DNA from 3 places in the Rothia sp. HMSC065D02 genome. Region 3 is predicted to be linked to each of the others. Evidence: riboswitches for the same ligand, from Rfam matches in the RefSeq annotation. Region 3 holds a riboswitch; each other region holds the start of a gene.

Region 1 (5,952 bases), on a different contig from region 3:
TTTCCTGGGCGATGCCGCACCATAGAAGTTGCCACCGCCATGCCTTGCGAGAACCCCACCAGCGAGACTGAAGCGTAGTGTGGTTCTTGCTGTTCGACCCACTCCAGCACGTAGTCGCTGGCCTGTTCTATGGTCCGCACATCCGCATTGAGCTGTTGATCCAGTGGGTACCACTGGTAACCTATGGCCTCGGCGGGAATGTGGGCACCGGTTGCGTCCGCCGAAAACTGGGTGCCTACCGGCTGCGGGGCGCGCATCCCAGCATAGGTGATACCCTCCTGCGGCAGATGTTCAGCCAGTGACAGCAGGTCCTTCTCATGCGAACCGTACCCGTGCAGCAGAAGCACCAAGTGGGTTCCGGCGCGTTCCTCCTCGGGTCGGGAATATTCGACAATGTACGTATTTTCACTCATATCTTCATCTTACCGAGGAGCCTGCCATAAACAACCGAAATAGATTTCCGCTCAAGGCTTGACCCTCACCCAACGTCAGGATCTACAGTAAAAACATGGACGCGAACACTACACCAGATGGCGGGCAGCACGAGTACACCGTAGGAGAGGCTGCATCCCTGCACGGGCTGACCGTGCGCACGCTTCACCACTGGGAACAGCGGGGTCTGATCAGTCCCGCGCACGATGAGCTCAACGGATACCGCTACTACAGCGATGCCGATCTTGAGCGCATCACCGTCATTATGGGGTATCGCGCCATTGGCATGAGCCTTGAAGCCATTCGCAGCGTACTGCAGGACGAAGCGAACAGCACCGAGCATCTACTCGCCCAGCGAGATATGCTCCAGCGCAAAATGGCCGCCTATGAGCGCATGCTAACAACACTAGATCAACTTTTGGAGGATGCAATGGCACCTAAGAACGAACAGCTCACCGCTGCAGAAAAAGCAGAAATTATGGGCGACGGGTTCAGCCCCGCACGTGAGCAAGAAGCGCAGGAGCGTTACGGGCACACCGACGATTGGGCTGAATACCAACGCCGTACTGCGGCCATGAGCCGCACCGACTGGGTGAAGGGCAAGCAGGAGCTTGACACGGTTGAACAAGCCCTCGTCGAGGCTTTCACTCGTGGCGTGCAGCCGGGCAGTGAGGAAGCGAATGCGCTTGCCGAGCGGCACCGCGCCTCACTTTTCTTCTTCGAGGTAACCCCCGCCAAGCACGCAATTCTGGCACGCGGTTATGTTGAGGACGCCCGTTTCAACGAGCACTACGAGAAGCTCGCTGCGGGACTGGCTGTCTGGCTACGGGACATCATCTACGAGAATGCCCGCGTCCACGGCCTTGACCCCGAGAATGTGACCTGGTGCTAACCTCGTCCATTCACAATTATCGGTACCGTACACAAAGCCTTGTGGGGACTTATTTCACGCCGAAATATAGTCTTCACAAGGCTTTTATATACGGTTTCTGTGTTCGGATATATAAAAACGAAAGCTAGTTCTGTTTTTGTGTTTCAAAGTGCGAACCAAAAAGAGCGGATATATCATGAAGAGATTTTTCTTCATCGACAGCGCGCTCTCGCTCGGGAACCGGGACTCCGAGAGCCTTAGCGAGAATCGACTCCAACTGGCGGGATTCGACTAAGAAACCGTCATGTCCGTGGTCGGACTCGATAATATCGACCTTTACGGAAACCGGCAGCGCCTCCGCCAGACGATACGATTCGTGCGGAAAAAACAGACGATCGGTGCTTACGGCGGCGATAGTCCACTTACAATCGCTGAGCGCAAGCGCATGCGAGAGGCTGCCGCGCCCGCGTGCAACATCGTGTGAAATTAGCGCCTCATTCACGGCAAGGTAGCTATTGGCGTCAAAACGCTCAACGTGCTTATCGCCGTGGTGGTCTAGGTAGCTTTCGACCGCATATCGTCCGCGGTTCTCACCAATGGACCCGCCGTCGGTGGATTCGCCGCGGTTTGCCTGCCGCCCAAAGCGATGCTCCAACTCGGCTGGGCTGCGGTAGGTAGTGTGGGCTATGCGCCTCGCCAGCGCGAGCCCGGCCGTGGGTGCCGCTCCCCCGTAATAGTCGCCGGAAGCAAAATTGGCATCAGCACGGATGGCGAGGTTCTGGGTGTGCGCCCAGGAAATCTGTTCGGCAGTGGCGGCGGGGCCGGCGGCGATGACCGCGCATCCACGTACCAGCTCGGGGAAGGTTGCCGCCCATTCGATAGCGCGTGCCCCGCCGAGCGATCCTCCGATTACATGGTGAAAACTCTTAATCCCCAACCGGGCGATAAGTTCGGCTTCGGCTCGTACCGAGTCGCGAATAGTGACGTGAGGAAAGCGTGACCCCCAGGGTTTCCCGGCACCCGGGTACCCCTCGGGTACGATACTTGCCGGACCGGTCGAGCCGTAGCATCCACCCAAGATATTGGGGGCTATCACAAAATACTTGGTAGTATCGACCACCGCACCCGGCCCCACAATACCTTCCCACCAACCATCACTTTCGACCGCACGGATACTGGGTGCAGGCATATCTGATGTGGGAATCCCTCGCGAAACATGGGTGTCGCCGGTGAGGGCGTGCAGAATAAGAATCGCGTTGTCCCCAGCTTCGTTAAGAGTCCCCCACGTCTCGTAGCTAATGTTCACCTGTGGAAGCACGGTACCGTTTTCGAGGGTGAAATCACCGATCGCCATCTGCCGCAGGTACCCCTGAGCGCTGGGATACTGCAGCTGCGACAGATAGGTGGCGTGTACGGTATTTTCCGTCATGTTTTCTCCTGGGTAACCGGTAGTTTTGGTAATGGCAGGCGAGAAACCGATACCGCGACCGGGCACTTACTGTGCAGCCCGGTCGCGGCGGTGCAGGTTAGGCGTTCAGAGTCGCAAAACCCAATTCTAGGTCTGCGATAATATCGTCAATATTCTCGATCCCTACGGCGAGGCGCACAAAGTTTTTGCTCACCCCAATTGCCTCTAGCTCTTCCTCGGAAAGCTGCGAGTGGGTGGTGGATGCGGGATGAATAACAAGCGAACGTACATCGCCGATATTCGCCACATTGGAATGCAGCTGCAGAGCATCCACAAAGGTGCGAGTCTGTTCCAGGTCGGCGTCTTTGAGGGTGAATCCCACGACGGCGCCCGGCCCCTTCGGCAGGTACTTCTGGGCTCGCTCGTACCAGGGCGAGGAAGGCAGACCGGCCCAGATCACCTGATCGACCAGCGGATGCTCCTCCAACCAGTTTGCGACCTTGGTCGCGTTCTCGATATGGCGTTCGATGCGCAGGGAAAGAGTCTCCAGACCGATACCAATGTTGAAGGCGTTGGTTGGAGAGATCGCCGCCCCGGTGTCGCGCAGAAGCGAAACCCGCGCCTTGAGAATATAGGAAAGGTTCGCACCAAAAGCGGAGTCTTTGCCCAAGTCACGGGCATAAACTAGACCGTGGTAACCGGGGGCAGGTTCGTTGAACTTGGGGAACTTTTCGGGATTGGCTCCATAGTCGAAATTCCCGGAGTCCACGATAACGCCGCCGATTGAGGTGCCGTGCCCACCCAGATATTTTGTGGCGGAATGGATTACAACATCCGCACCAAATTCGATGGGGCGCACCAGATATGGGGTGGGAACAGTGTTATCAACGATTAGGGGAACGCCATTGTCGTGGGCGATCTGGGCGATAGGCTCGATGTCGAGCACATCATTCCGGGGGTTAGGTACGGTTTCTCCGTAGAAGAGTTTCGTGTTGGGGCGAACCGCATCGCGCCATTGCTGCAGGTCGTCCGGGTTTTCAACAAACGTAGTTTCAACGCCGAGGTCGGCAAGCGTGTATTTAAGTAGGTTGTAGGTTCCCCCATAAATCGATGGGGAAGCCACGATATGGTCGCCCGCGCCCGCAATGTTGAGAATCGCATAGGTAATAGCCGCTTGGCCTGAGGCCAGCAAAAGCGCGCCCACTCCCCCTTCAAGGGATGCGATGCGGTTTTCGATAACCTCTTGGGTGGGGTTGTTCAGACGGGTATAGATAGGCCCAAGCTCTGTGAGAGCAAAACGGTTAGCGGCCTGTTCTGCGTTCTCGAAAACGAACGAGGTGGTCTGGTAGATAGGTAACGCCCGAGCTCCCGTTGCAGCATCCGGTGCCTGCCCCGCGTGAATCTGGCGGGTTTCAAATTTCCAACCGGCGGGGTTGGCGGGAGTCGGGACTGTAGTGTTGCTCATGCGAAGCTCCTTGTAATAGTTCAGGGGGCCGCATGCCGATTTCGGTACAGAGCTCTTAGGCTTTCTTCTCTGCAAACGAAAAAACGATGTACCAGAATCGGGCACATCGGTCCCGCGCTTGCGTTGTACTTTGTGTTCAACGCCTGGTCCTCACCCAGGGCACCCCACCGCGGAGGAGGGTTGCCGGCCAGCTAGCTGGGGCTTATCACTGGCTCTCATGACCTGCATCTAGAGTTTCATAGGAAGCGCACATGGTCAAGCGGGATGCGTATTTTCGGCGCATTGTTGCAAAGATGACGTTTTATGAACTGTTTTCACGACAGCCTATTGTTTTGGGAGAAACACCAATACTTATGCGCTTGTGACCGTGCCTATGTTGTACCCGAACCGCTAAAGCCATGTGATCTGCCGTTAGCCGTCGCTAAATTACCATCAGTGTAGGCAATCGTGAGCCATGCTACACTGATTGAAACCTTGAATCTAGGAGTGATGAGGTATGACCTCCCGCTAAAGTCGCACCGGCTCGCGGAATGCCCGCCCAGATGGTGGGCTCTAAAAATTTTAGAAATAACCCTGCTTTGGTTCGATACATTTCAGAAGCGCATAGTGAGCGCTTGGGACACCAAAGTTCTGAGGGTTTTATTGTTATACCTTCCGCATCTGCAGTCGGTGGCTTGGGATTATTCAGGCACTAAGAAGTGCCTCTCTCACGACTATTCATCTCACCCGTCCCACGTATTGCAGGCGTGCGAACACCATGCTCAAGAGGCTTCGGGTGACTAAGCACCGCAAGGTTTTATCACAATGTCTACAATTCTTGACGCGGCACAGCTATGCCGCACCTTTGGCAAGGGTGAACGCGCTTTCACCGCTGTCGATAATGTTTCACTCAGCATAAGTTCCGGCGAAATTAATGCTCTGCTCGGTCCCAATGGAGCGGGGAAAACAACGGTTGTGCAGATGTGCGCAACACTGCTGACTCCCACGAGCGGAACTGTGCGCATCGACGGGGTGGATGCGCTTGCGCACCCCCAGCGTGCGCGCGCATCCCTAGGGCTTGTACTCGGCGGGGATACCGGGTTCTATCCGCGAGCATCCGCCCGCGATAATCTTCTCTTCTTTGCCGACCTTGCCGGAGTTAGCGCGCGCAAACGCCGTACCCAGGTGGCGAGCGCTTTGGAACGGGTCGATCTTGCAGATGTCGCCGCGAAGAAGGTACAAGAGTTTTCCCGCGGTATGAAACAACGTCTGCACATCGCGCGGGCACTGCTGGGCGAGCCAAAACTGCTGCTTTTGGATGAGCCGACGAACGGGCTTGACCCAGATATTTCACTGACAATACGCCAGTTGATTCGCTCCCTCGCTGATGACGGCACCGCTATTTTACTCACGAGCCATCTGCTGGGCGAGATTGAGGAGTTAGCGCATCGGGTCACGGTCATCGGGGCCGGTCGTGTAGCGGTTTCGGGCACGGTGGCGGATATTACTGCGCATGCCGGGATCTCCGCTACCACCGTGGGGCGTGTGGGTGCGAATGCCGGGCCGGTGCTTCAAGAACTTGCCCGGTCTTTGGGCGATGCAGGAACACTGTTGCTGACCCCGCGCGGCAGCGAGTGGGAGATCACCGTTTACTGGAATGAACGTTCTGTTTCGGAAAAGCCGCACCCCTTCAGTACCGAACACGCCGAGGCTCTGCTGACCCGTATTCTCGCTGAGTGTGAGGTTCAGATGCTCACACCGCTGTATACTCGCCCAGCCACCCTCGAAGAGGCATAT
Region 2 (5,952 bases), on a different contig from region 3:
CATTTCGTCATCTCCAGCGGAGGCAGCGTCTCGGTGCCGCGCGCTAGAGCAAAGTACCCGGGCAGATCGAGCAGGCCGCGCGCATCCTTGGCGTCGGCAAGACGCTTGGGCACGAGGGTGAAAAGGCGCACGGCATCGAGCACCTGATCGTAGTACGAGAAAGTCGCCGGGATAGACGAATCGGTTGCGCTAAGACCGCGCTCGATCACACGGTCATAGTAGGTGCGCTGCACATCTGCGGCCGCCTGGCGCAGTTCATCCTGTGTGATTTTGCCTTTCCAGAACGCTTCCTGTGCCTTCTTCAGCTCGCGGAAACGGCCCACGCGGGGGTAACCGACGATGGTTGCTGCGGGGAATGGGGTGTGGGTCATCCTAGTTCCTTACTGTGGGAGGGTGTCAAATAAAAGGGGAGTTTAGAGGTATTGAAGATCGCTTAGGGGGAGTTTGAAACGGTTCGAGTAGCGCGGAACGTCGAGTTCTTCGAGGACGTCCAGCACAGCCTCATGCTCGTTAAATGTGAAGAAATGCAGGCCGGGGGCGCCAGCATCAAGCACCTTGCGACATTGGTCGAGCGCATGTTCCACGCCGATGCGGTGCATCTCGCGCGGCTCACTCGCGGTTTCCAGGCGATGCGCCAGCTCGCGCGGTACTTCAAGCCCGGCAAGCTCGCACAGCTTCGTCAGCCGAGTCAGCGAGGTAACGGGCATAATACCGGGGATAATGGGCATCTCCACCCCGGCAAGGCGCGCCGCATCCACCAGCCCCGAATAGCGCTCGGTCTCAAAGAAAACCTGGGTGATGGCGAAATCCGCCCCGGCACGCTGCTTTGAAAGCAGAATCTCAATGTCTTGAAGAAGCGAGGAAGACTCGGGGTGCTTATGCGGGTATGCCGCAACCCCAATCGACACCTTCCCCGCAGCAAGATGCGCGAAATCCTCACGTTCCACCCTGCGAATCAGCTCCACCAGGTAGCGGGCAAAAGGCAGCTCAAGCGAGCGCGTGTTTTCGGGTGGAATATCGCCGCGCAGCGCCAAGAACCCGCGTACTCCAAGCCCCAGAATCAGACGAACCGAGCGTTCCAAATCGGCCACGGAATGCCCCACGCAGATTAGATGCGCCAGCGGATTCAGCGAGGTTTCATGCACCAAGTGATCGAGCAGAGCCAGCGTCTTTTGGCGGCGCTGCGCATCGCCCGAATAGGTAACGGAAACATAATCCGGGTTGGTTTGCTCAAGCTCGGCAATGGTTTTGAGCAGGGAATCGCAGCTTGCGTGCGACCGTGGCGGATACAGCTCGTAAGAAAGAGCCGGGTGAACTGTCGTCATTTTCATTCCTCCGTGTTCACCCGATAGAAGCGTGCCCGAAGGTACGCCAAATCTTAGCAAGACGCGAAGGGAATTCACTTCTATCGGTTCTGGCGGGAGCACCTTGTCCGTCCACCCCATGGGTGGAGGCTGGCGAGGTTGCTGCGACGTCTAAGAGCCAGATCTCTCGGTCGCTCTGGATAGATAACGTTCCTATTCTAGGCAGGATGCGCGGTGCCAGCAAGAATATGTCAGCACATGTCGTCGAGCGGTCATAACCGCTTAATATTTGTGGGATGCGGCGAAACAATACGTCATACGGGTTCGCGGCGGTGCGGGTCAGCGCGTTGAAACCTCCACCTGATTTGGCCGCAAGTTTGGCCGCAAGCAGATAATATTTCGACGAACAGTAGCGGAATGTTATCCGCTCGTCACGAAACTATCTGCTCGCGGGAGAATTGCAGAGCGCCGTGAACGTCATGTTGCGACCATGTACTGTCAAACACGGTAGAGTAAACGTATGGAACGCATCGAATCTCCCGCATATGCACGCCTGGGTAACTCCGGGCTGGTCGTGCCCTCTGTCGGTATCGGCTGCAACAACCTGGGACGCCCCGGCACCCCCACTCAAACTCAGGAAGGCACCAACGCCGTGATCGCCGCCGCAGTCGAGGCGGGCATCGGCTTCTTCGATATTGCCGACCTATACGGCGCCGAACCCGGGCTGTCAGAAACCATGTTCGGTACCGCGATGCGCGAACTCAACCTCAACCGCAATGACCTGATCATCGTCACCAAATTTGGGCTCCCTACTGGTACCCTCAACGGCAACGACTGGGATGCGCGCGGCTCACGCCGATACATCATACGTGCCGTCGAAGGTTCACTGCGCCGCCTGGGAACCGAGTACATTGACCTGTATTTCTACCACAGCCCCGACCAGAACACCCCGCTGGAAGAGACCCTATCTGCTCTCGACACGCTCGTGACCAGCGGAAAGGTGCGTTACCTAGGGCACTCCAACTTTGCGGGGTGGCAGCTTGCCCACGCCGAGCACCTCGCCCGCGAACTCGGCACTGAGCGGTTTATCGCCGCCGAAAACCACTACAACCTGCTGGATCGCCGTGCCGAACTCGAAATTCTTCCCGCCGCCCGCCACTTCGGGCTCGGGGTTCTCCCGTATTTCCCGCTCGCCAACGGGCTTTTGACCGGAAAATACCGCCGCGACGGCATCCCTGCAGGGTCACGTCTGTCGCACTCCAAAGCGCAGGTACTCGCGCAAGCCGATTGGGAACAACTCGATGCCTACCGCGAATTCTGCGTCGATCTGGGGATCTCTGAGGTTCAAGCATCCATCTCTTGGCTCAAACAGCAGAACCCCGTCGCCAGCGTGATCGCCGGGGCAACCACCCCCGACCAGGTACGCGCAAACGCGCAGGCCGCAAGCGTGCGTTTCAACGATGAAGAACTGGCGCGGCTCAACGAGATTTTCCCAGCGCCTGAAAGCATTGCACTTTTCTAACAACCTCCTTCGCCACTGCGAATATAGCCAAATGGGAATATAACTAATCGGGAATATACCCAAGCCAGCAAGCGTTTAAAGACTGTGCGGTCTCTCAACCTGTGCCGTACAAGACCCTCATGAAAGACAAAAATATCCGCATGAGCATCACCACCGAGCCGCCGAATCGCGCCAGTGCACTACCCCCGCTCGGGCAGGGCGCACACACACGCCGCCTAGGCGTTATCGCGCTGGTGGCAACCTTCGGCGGGCTCCTCTTCGGGTACGACACCGGCGTTATCAACGGTGCCCTCGACCCCATGAGCCGCGAACTCGGCATGGACAACACCATTCAAGGCTGGGTCACAGGCTCCCTCGCCTTCGCTGCCGCCCTCGGAGCCATGGTCACCGGGCGTATCTCAGATGCCATCGGGCGACGCAAAACCATCATCGGACTCTCAATCCTCTTCATCTCGGGCGCGCTCGCATGCGTTTTCACCCCCAGCATTGCTGTACTGTTGATGGGCCGCACGATGCTCGGGCTCGCTGTGGGAGGCGCATCCGCAGTTGTGCCTGTATTCCTCGCCGAACTTGCACCCTACGAAATTCGCGGATCACTCTCCGGGCGTAACGAACTCATGGTCGTCGGCGGGCAGCTCGCAGCGTTCATCGTGAATGCCATCATTGGCAACCTCTGGGGTGAACACGACAGCGTATGGCGGTGGATGTTCGCCGTTTGCGCTCTGCCTGCGCTCGCGCTTTTCATCGGTATGCTGCGCATGCCCGAATCCCCACGCTGGCTTATCGCCCAGGGGCGCACCGAGGATGCGCGCGCTATTATGCGGCGCATCCGCCCCGCCGAACGTGCCGATGCCGAAATTGCGGACATCGCGCGTTCACTTGAGGAAACCCGCACCCAAATCGGTACGAAGGCTAGGGGCAGCACGGGTAAAATCCTACGTGAAAAATGGTTTGTGCGGATTCTGCTGGTCGGTATTTTGGTGGGTGCCGGGCAGCAACTCACAGGTATCAACTCGATCATGTACTACGGCATTAAGGTGCTCAAAGAGGCCGGATTTGACGAGGGTTCGGCTCTCATTGCGAATATCGCGCCGGGCGCTATCGCCGTGGTCGGCTCAATCTTTTCGCTGCGCATGATGGAGCGCGTGAACCGCCGCACGATGGTGATCGCTGGGTATTCGCTGACCGCGTTTTTCCACCTGCTGATCGGGGTAGCGTCTATGCTCCTGCCGGAGGGCAGCCCCGCGCGTCCCTATATTATTCTGGCGCTTGTGGTTGGGTTCGTGGGGTCGATGCAGACCTGCCTGAACGTTTCGACATGGGTGCTGATGAGCGAGCTGTTCCCGCTTCGGGTGCGGGCGGTAGGCATGGGCCTTTCCGCATTTTGCGGGTGGATGATGAACGGTCTGCTTTCCCTCGTATTCCCGGTCATTCTGGGTGCACTGGGACTGACCGGCTCATTCTTCGGGTTCATGGTGGTGAACGTGCTAATTGCCGTGCTCATGTGGCGTAACCTGCCCGAGACCCGCGGCAAAACCCTGGAAGACGTGGAGGCGGGCGTTATCTCGGGTGCCGCATACCCGTTTGCGGCTACTCGGTAGACGCGAGGCTTCGCTAGGACGCGAGCAGGTAGGATTTTGCCGAATAGGTAGGATTTTCCGACCTGCTCGTGCCGAAAACCACCTGCTCACGGATAAATAACACCGCTGGATGCGGTTTACGGATTCTGTTTTAGAAAGTCTTCAAGAGAGATGCGATAACCATCATCTTCGGCACGGGCTTTACGCAGAGCCTCAATATCAAGTAGCTCTTCGTATTCTTCTACGGGGTCTAGATCAGTCATATGTCCTACTCAAGGTGATGTTATTGATAGATAATGCTTGTGTTAGTCTTAACATATCTTCGCAAAGTTACCTGCGTACAGCGGAAGACTCAGCAGCGGTAACTACTGAGCCTTCCCGGTAGGTAGAGCACTACTTCAGAGGCTTAATGAGGCTTGAAGCAAAGCTCATGATGTACGAGACGGCCTGAGCCGCTCCATCGGTAAGGGCAAAACTTACCAAGAGCGCTTGGGTCGTTTCTACGTAGTCGTAGAAAGACATCGTATCCCACCGCCTTTCCGCCCCGGGAATCTCCACAGGATATTCTTCGCAAAGTGGCTGTGGGATTACCCTGCAGAAAGAGCATTACTAACTTTACTGTACGCATATGTTAAATTCTGCAAACGTGCGGTATATGACCGTCTTACGGGAGTAAACCAGTGATAGCTCTAGGCTTTGCAGACCCACCTAGCAAAGGCATTCCTATCCTGCGGGGGCGCGGGTTAAGTGATAGTGTCAAATATGTTATAACTATCCTTCGGTTGTGGTGCCGTCGCGCGATATTCCCGCTGCCGACTCCACGGATAGCGCACGGTCGCGCATACTTGACGGCACCCGCATACCTGTGACTTTTAGAAGGCAGAAAGTCGTGGCAGACAACGTAAAAAATGATTGGGATTTGCGCAGCGAAAAGGTTCAGAAGAACCAGGTAACCGCTTATGACGAGATGCGCCGCCGCTGCCCCGTAGCGCACGACGAGTTCATGGGCTACTCCGTGTTCAAGAATGCCGATGTGCAGCATGTGCTCGATCATCCCGAAATTTACTCGAATGTCGTCTCGACGAGGCACATTGCCGTGCCAAACGGTATGGATGCGCCCGAACACACAACGTTCCGCGCCGTGAACGACAAATACTTCACCCCCGAGCGCCTGAAGGAGTTCGAGCCGAAAATCCGTGAGGTCGTCAAGAACCTGGTGGCTGATCTGCCGCGCGGCACCGAGGTTGATGTGATGGACGGGTTCGCGCAGGCTTATGCGATGCGCATTCAGAATGCGTTCATGGGCTGGCCCGCGAGCCTTGAGAAGCCGCTGATCGAGTGGATTGAGAAGAACCGCGAGGCTACGCTGCGCCGCGACCGTGAGCAGATCGGCAAGGTCGCCCTTGAGTTTGACACCTATATTCGTAAGCTTCTGGATGCGCGCCGCGAGCAGGCTGCCGCCGGGAACCCGCAGGATGTGACCGCCGAGCTGCTGACCGACACCGTGCAGCTGCCCGGCCAAGAGCCGCGCACCATGACCGATGAA
Region 3 (5,952 bases):
GAGCAGGCCAATGTTCCAGCAGGTTCCAGTGGTCTCTACTCGGCTGGCGGCGGTAAGTTTACCCCCGGCGGCAGCATCGGCAAGGCAAAGTGGGGCGGTGCAGGTTTCTGGTTCTCAGCACCCAAGGCAACCACTAAAGACGGCAAGCAGACATACTACTCGGGCACCACTACCCTACTCGCCGGTGCGCGCCTGCGCTTGGAGCACCGTTTCGTTTTCCCCGACTGGGCCGAGATCGACGGGGCAGAACCTCCGGGCTGGAATAAAAATACTGACGATTTTGCGGTTTCCCTCGTCATCAATCCCACGCCAGAAAACGGCGATAACCCTAAGCTCGTCGCCTTCAACGGTGGTGCTATGTACGGTACCTTCAGCGAGATGACCTCTAACGGTAATGAGCTGATAGGTTACGTTGATATCAAGCTTGAGCAGGATGTTGTAGCTTCCAGCCACAATGGCGGCGGAACTCAGGTCTACAACCAGATCTTGGCCAGCCAGTTCGGTACACATTTTGAAGATTTCTATCTCGAACGCTACGGTGTGACCACCACCTTGACGATCCTCAGCGGCACTCTGCGCTACGAACCTGAGAATGGTGCCCCCAAGAGCGATATTGACCTGACCGGTCAGCAGGCTGTGGCATCCATCGATCATGTTGGCGAACCTGAGAATCCAGATCCGAGCACTCCCAGCACCCCCAGCGACAAGTCAAAGTCCAACTCGACGGGATCAACGGGTGACCAGAAAAACAAGGATCAAGAGAGCGACTTCACCGTCCGTAACGACATTCAGATCGATCCTAACGACTGGTTATCCGGGCAGAAAAACCCTAACGGAGCCTCGAAAGGCTCAACCAACGCACAAAAACAGAACTAATCGGTAATTTTGGGTGAGTAAACGGCACTCCCACCGGATAAATCCTCTTGACGAGGCGCATCCCGGTGGGAGTGTTTTTCTTGCACTGTTCGCGAGCAGGTGGTTTTTGACCCGAGCAGGTAGGAAAATCCTACCTTGTCGACAAAATCCTACCTGCTCGCGGTATAGGGTGTGGTGTGGACGGAGGGCACAATATTGCGGAATGTTACGAACGTGGCGCATACATACGCAATATGACGGGATGCCTTTGCACCTGCGCCAGCTACAAGGTTTACTAGATTGGTAATCCATCTAGAGCGACCGAGAGACCTGGCTCGACGACGTCGCAGCAACCTCGCCTGCGGTGGCGCATCATGCGCCTTCATAACGCCGAAGGTGCTAACGCCAGCAACCGATGGGAGATACTGTGGGACTTCCCTCCCCTTTTTCATTCACGAATCCTCTAGCACCCACCCCCAACCCCGCGCACGAATCTGACGAGGCGCGGGTAGCGTTCTGGGAAAAACAAGCCGAGCGCCTAAGCTGGGGCAAGACCTGGGACAACGCACACACCTTCCACAAACCGCAGGTTATCGGAACCGATGCTGAGGGCATCGAAGAATACTCCGTACCCGAGATTAAGTGGTTCGAAGGCGGCAAACTCAACGTCGCCTACAACTGCGTGGACCGCCACGTGGAGGCAGGCCGCGGCGACAAAGTAGCCCTCTATTTCGAGGGTGAACCCGGTGACCGTGAAGCTATCACCTACGCCGAACTGCAGCGACGCATCGCCCGCGCCGCCAACGGCCTGCTCAAACTCGGCGTGCGTAAAGGCGACCGTGTAGTAATCTACCTGCCGGTTATTCCCGAAACCATTATCTTCACGCTTGCGTGCGCGCGCATCGGCGCAATTCACTCGCTCGTGTTCGGCGGGTTCTCGGCGGAGGCGCTGAAATTCCGGGTGGAAGACACCGGCGCGAAGGTTCTGATCACCACCGACGGGCAGAACCGCCGCGGCAAGGTCGTGCCCGTGAAGGTGAACGCCGATGAAGCATGCTCAGGTGAGAACAATATCGAGCACGTGATCGTGGTGGATCGTACAAGCGCCGCAGACCCCGTGGCGCACGCGCAGGTTCCCTGGACGGCCGGGCGCGATATTTGGTACCACGACCTGGTGGACGATCAGCCCGATACCCATGAGTACGAGCTGCATGATGCCGAAGACCCGCTGTTTATCATCTATACCTCCGGCACCACAGGCAAACCCAAGGGCCTGGTGCACACGATGGCAGGGTATTTGGTGCAGACCGCATACACCCACGCACTGCTGTACGATCTGCTGCCGGACTATGTGGATGAAGACGGGGTGCTGCGCCCCGATGAACTGTCTGCCGTGAACGATCCGGCGAAGGTTGAATCGACTGTGCACTGGTGTACCGCCGATCTCGCGTGGGTGACCGCGCACACCTACGAAATCTATGGTCCGCTTGTGAACGGGGTTACCGAGGTTATTTTCGAGGGTACCCCCAATACTCCGCATTATGGCCGCCATTTCGAGGTTATCGAACGCTATGGCGTCACCAACTATTACACCGCTCCAACCCTGATTCGTTCCCTCATGGGGGCTTTTCCTGACGGCCCCGAACCCGGAAAATACGACTTCTCATCTGTGCGTCTGCTCGGGTCTGTGGGCGAATCCATTAACCCTCAGGCGTGGAAGTGGCTGCGCAAGCACGTGGGTGGGGGTACCGCATCGTTTATCGATACATGGTGGCAGTCCGAGACCGGATCGACCATCTGCTCCCCGCGACCACATGACCCCGCCTTCGCACCCGAAGGAACCTTCCCCGAAGGCACCCCGCACTGCACTCCCCTTCCCGGATGCGCCACCCGCGAAGTCCCCGGCGTCTCGGTGCGCGTGGTGGACGAGCACGGTGACTTCGTTGAGCCCGGCAAACAGGGCTTCATTGTGGTCGATAAGATCGGCCCTTCCATGGCACGCACTGTCTGGGGCGACCCGCAACGCTACCTGAATTCCTATTGGAAGCACTACGGTACGCGCGGCTGGTTCCTCGCCGGTGACGGTGCGAAAGTCGATGATGAAGGCAACGTGTACATCCTGGGGCGCATCGACGATGTGATCAACATTTCCGGGCACCGCCTTTCGACCATCGAAATTGAGTCTGCGCTCGTGACGCACCCGGCCGTGGTGGAGGCTGGCGTGTGCCCCGTGGAGGACGAGCTAACCGGCCACCAGGCAGTCGCCTATGTGACGCTCACCGACGAAGGTCGGGCACTTGCCGAAGACGAGCTGAAGACTGCACTCACCCAGCATGTGCGCGAGCATATTGGCCCTATCGCTAAACCCAAGGATGTGGTCGCGGTCGCCGATATTCCTAAGACTCGTTCAGGGAAGATTACCCGCCGTCTGCTGGGTGAGCTCTACCAGGGGCATAAGCTGGGTGATATTTCTTCGCTTCAGAATGAGGAGGCGCTCGGCGCTATCGCACAGGTGCTCGTGCAGACTGGGCGAGTAGACCCGGATGCGTTCACCGAGGATCAGGCGGCATAGGGGGTTGTGCCCGGCAGCAGTATCGCGCCGAATCTGATAGAAAGGTTCCCTGCGAGCGCGAACATTGTAGGAAAATAGCTCCCAATATCCTTAAACTACAGTGCGGCATATAACCTGCTGGTTATATGCCGCATTGGCTATATATACTAGTCAAATAGTATATTCCTCAAATAGAATTATGGCTTAGAAGGATTTTTCGCGTCCTTTTCCGAAGAAATCGGTTGCGTCTCGTCTGCGGGGCGTGCCTCGGTTGAGGCGGTCACCTCCGCATCAGGATCGGCACCGGAAGAGTGTGAGCCGTCCCGTGCCGAATCAGCTTCCGCATGCGGCTCAGTCGTATTCTGCCCGGATGTCCACGCGCCCTTATCCACCGGCTTGGCGAAGAAGAGACACGCAACCATGCCCACAACTGCCAGAACCAGCGCTAGCATCAGTGAGTCGTTCATTGCGGTGGCGATAGGTTCACGCAGGAAGTCGGGAACCTGACCGCCGGACATTCCTTCGCCGCCGACGGCGGGGGCGTTCATGGCGCTTCCGCCGGCGCCCGAGGGACGCATCCGCTGCATGGTCTGCGCAATCTGGTCGGCGATCAGACCGCCCATGAGAGTGGCGATACCCGCCGAACCGAGCACACCGGCAACCTGACGAGTTTCGTTATACACGCCCGACCCGGCACCGGCTAAACGAGGCGGCAGGTTGCGGGTTGCGGTCACCGCTAGCGGACCCCAAATCATAGAGTTGCCGATACCCAAGATCGCAAAGGGTATGAGCAGAAGCGCGAGGGATTGATCCGCCGTCATCAGAGCGCGCAGAACGACAAATCCGACTACCAACAGGGCAAACCCTGAGACCGCATACCATTTGGGGTTTGACGTGCCTAAACGCTTGCCAATGACCGGAGAGAGCGCACCTGAGAACAGGGCGAGCGGGGCGGTCATGAGTGCTGCCTGGGTGGGGCTCATACCGCGCACCTGCTGGAAATAGATGGTGGTGGGGAATGCCATTGTGAGGGTGTGTGCACCCATTGCGGCGATAGCAATATTCGATACCGAGAAGTTGCGGTCTTTGAACAGTCCCAGCGGTACCAACGGTTCTTTGCGGTTAACGGCCTGCCACACGATAAAGAGGGTGAACACGATGATGCCCGCGATAATCATGCCCCATACACTCACCGAGATTCCGGTTCCCCACAGCGACTCGGTGATAGTGCCCCAGTCGTAGGTGGATCCCTCCTGAATACCGAAGACCATCAGGAACAGGCCGATAGCGGAGAGAGCCACGCCCAGCCAGTCGAAGTTGTGCTGTTTGGAGGGGAAATGAGGAATATTCCGAACCGCCAGATAGGTGCCGATCACACCGATAGGGATATTGATGAAGAAGATCCACGTCCAGCCGGGACCGTCCACGAGCAGACCGCCAGCGATAGGGCCCACGAGCGATGCGATACCGGCCGCCGCGCCCCACACGCTCATTGCCACCCCGCGTTTATGCGGCGGGAACATGAGCGTAATAATGGACATGGTTTGCGGGGTCATAATTGAGGCGCCTATCCCCTGCACCACGCGCGCAACGATCAGCATCTCCACATTGGTCGAGAGCCCGCACCACAGCGAAGAGAGGGTAAAGACCACCATACCGAGCAGGTACATCTGCTTCTGCCCGAACCTATCGCCCAGGCGACCGGTAATCAGCAGCGGCACCGCATAGGCGAGCAGGTAGGCGCTGGTCACCCAGATCACGGCGGAGAGCGAGGCGTTGAGCTCATGCTGCATATGGGGCAGCGCCACGGTGACGATAGTGGTATCGAGCAGGATCATAAAGAACCCGATCACGAGTGACCACATGGCAACCCACGGCTTCTCGGCGGTTTGCTCCATTGATGGTACGCTGCGGTGCGTCTTTGATGCGGCTGGCTCTGCCATAAATCCCCTGCCTTGTCTTCTCGGCGGTACCGCCGGGCAATAAAAACCTAGCACTTCATCATAACGCCGGCTTGAGCCCCGCACGAGAATTCTCATCATGCGGTGCTGTCTGAGCGCATCAGCACAGGGAACGCGGGTATCTGTTGTTCTCAGGAAGCACAGAAAGACCATAGACATTGCGGCACAGCAAGCCTATCCTGGATATACAAGTATTTTTCAACACACAGGGAGGATACGATGGCTAACGTTACGATCATTGGCGGGCACGGCAAGGTTGCTCTTCTGGTAGAACCGATGCTTCGTGAACGCGGACATACGGTGAACGCTATTATTCGTAGTGAAGATCAGTCGGCAGATATTATGGCGACCGGCGCTAACCCGGTGGTTGCCGATATTACCACCCTAAGCACTGAGGAGATGGCGAAGCTCTTCAAGGATTTACATACAGACGTGCTGGTGTGGTCCGCGGGTGCGGGCGGTGTAGGTGGTCCCGAACGCACCTATGCGATTGACCGTGACGCCGCAATTCGTTCTATGGAGGCGGCACAGCAGGCGGGCATTCGACGGTACATCATGGTCTCGTATTTGGGGGCCGGAACCGAG

The links. Region 3 has a riboswitch for S-adenosylmethionine ahead of HMPREF3016_RS00840 (AMP-binding protein). Riboswitches for the same ligand answer to the same signal wherever they lie in the genome.
Positions count from the first base shown of each region.
Region 1: another riboswitch for S-adenosylmethionine. It lies ahead of HMPREF3016_RS03555 (bifunctional o-acetylhomoserine/o-acetylserine sulfhydrylase); the one in region 3 lies ahead of HMPREF3016_RS00840 (AMP-binding protein).
Region 2: another riboswitch for S-adenosylmethionine. It lies ahead of HMPREF3016_RS03020 (methylenetetrahydrofolate reductase); the one in region 3 lies ahead of HMPREF3016_RS00840 (AMP-binding protein).

Region 1 is NZ_KV820082.1:7,421-13,372, reverse strand. Features, by position in the region: gene HMPREF3016_RS03570 (alpha/beta hydrolase) at 1-413, opposite strand, end outside; gene HMPREF3016_RS03565 (MerR family transcriptional regulator) at 509-1,324, shown strand; gene HMPREF3016_RS03560 (homoserine O-acetyltransferase MetX) at 1,449-2,732, opposite strand; gene HMPREF3016_RS03555 (bifunctional o-acetylhomoserine/o-acetylserine sulfhydrylase) at 2,830-4,176, opposite strand; SAM riboswitch class IV at 4,286-4,399, opposite strand; gene HMPREF3016_RS03545 (ABC transporter ATP-binding protein) at 4,981-5,952, shown strand, end outside.
Region 2 is NZ_KV820076.1:126,320-132,271, forward strand. Features, by position in the region: gene metE (5-methyltetrahydropteroyltriglutamate--homocysteine S-methyltransferase) at 1-371, opposite strand, end outside; gene HMPREF3016_RS03020 (methylenetetrahydrofolate reductase) at 414-1,325, opposite strand; SAM riboswitch class I at 1,403-1,511, opposite strand; gene HMPREF3016_RS03025 (aldo/keto reductase) at 1,825-2,826, shown strand; gene HMPREF3016_RS03030 (sugar porter family MFS transporter) at 2,946-4,427, shown strand; gene HMPREF3016_RS03035 (antitoxin PHD) at 4,544-4,669, opposite strand; gene HMPREF3016_RS03040 (cell division protein FtsL) at 4,800-4,928, opposite strand; gene HMPREF3016_RS03045 (cytochrome P450) at 5,296-5,952, shown strand, end outside.
Region 3 is NZ_KV820061.1:4,595-10,546, reverse strand. Features, by position in the region: gene HMPREF3016_RS00845 (hypothetical protein) at 1-876, shown strand, start outside; SAM riboswitch class I at 1,161-1,277, shown strand; gene HMPREF3016_RS00840 (AMP-binding protein) at 1,283-3,427, shown strand; gene HMPREF3016_RS00835 (MFS transporter) at 3,604-5,349, opposite strand; gene HMPREF3016_RS00830 (SDR family oxidoreductase) at 5,587-5,952, shown strand, end outside.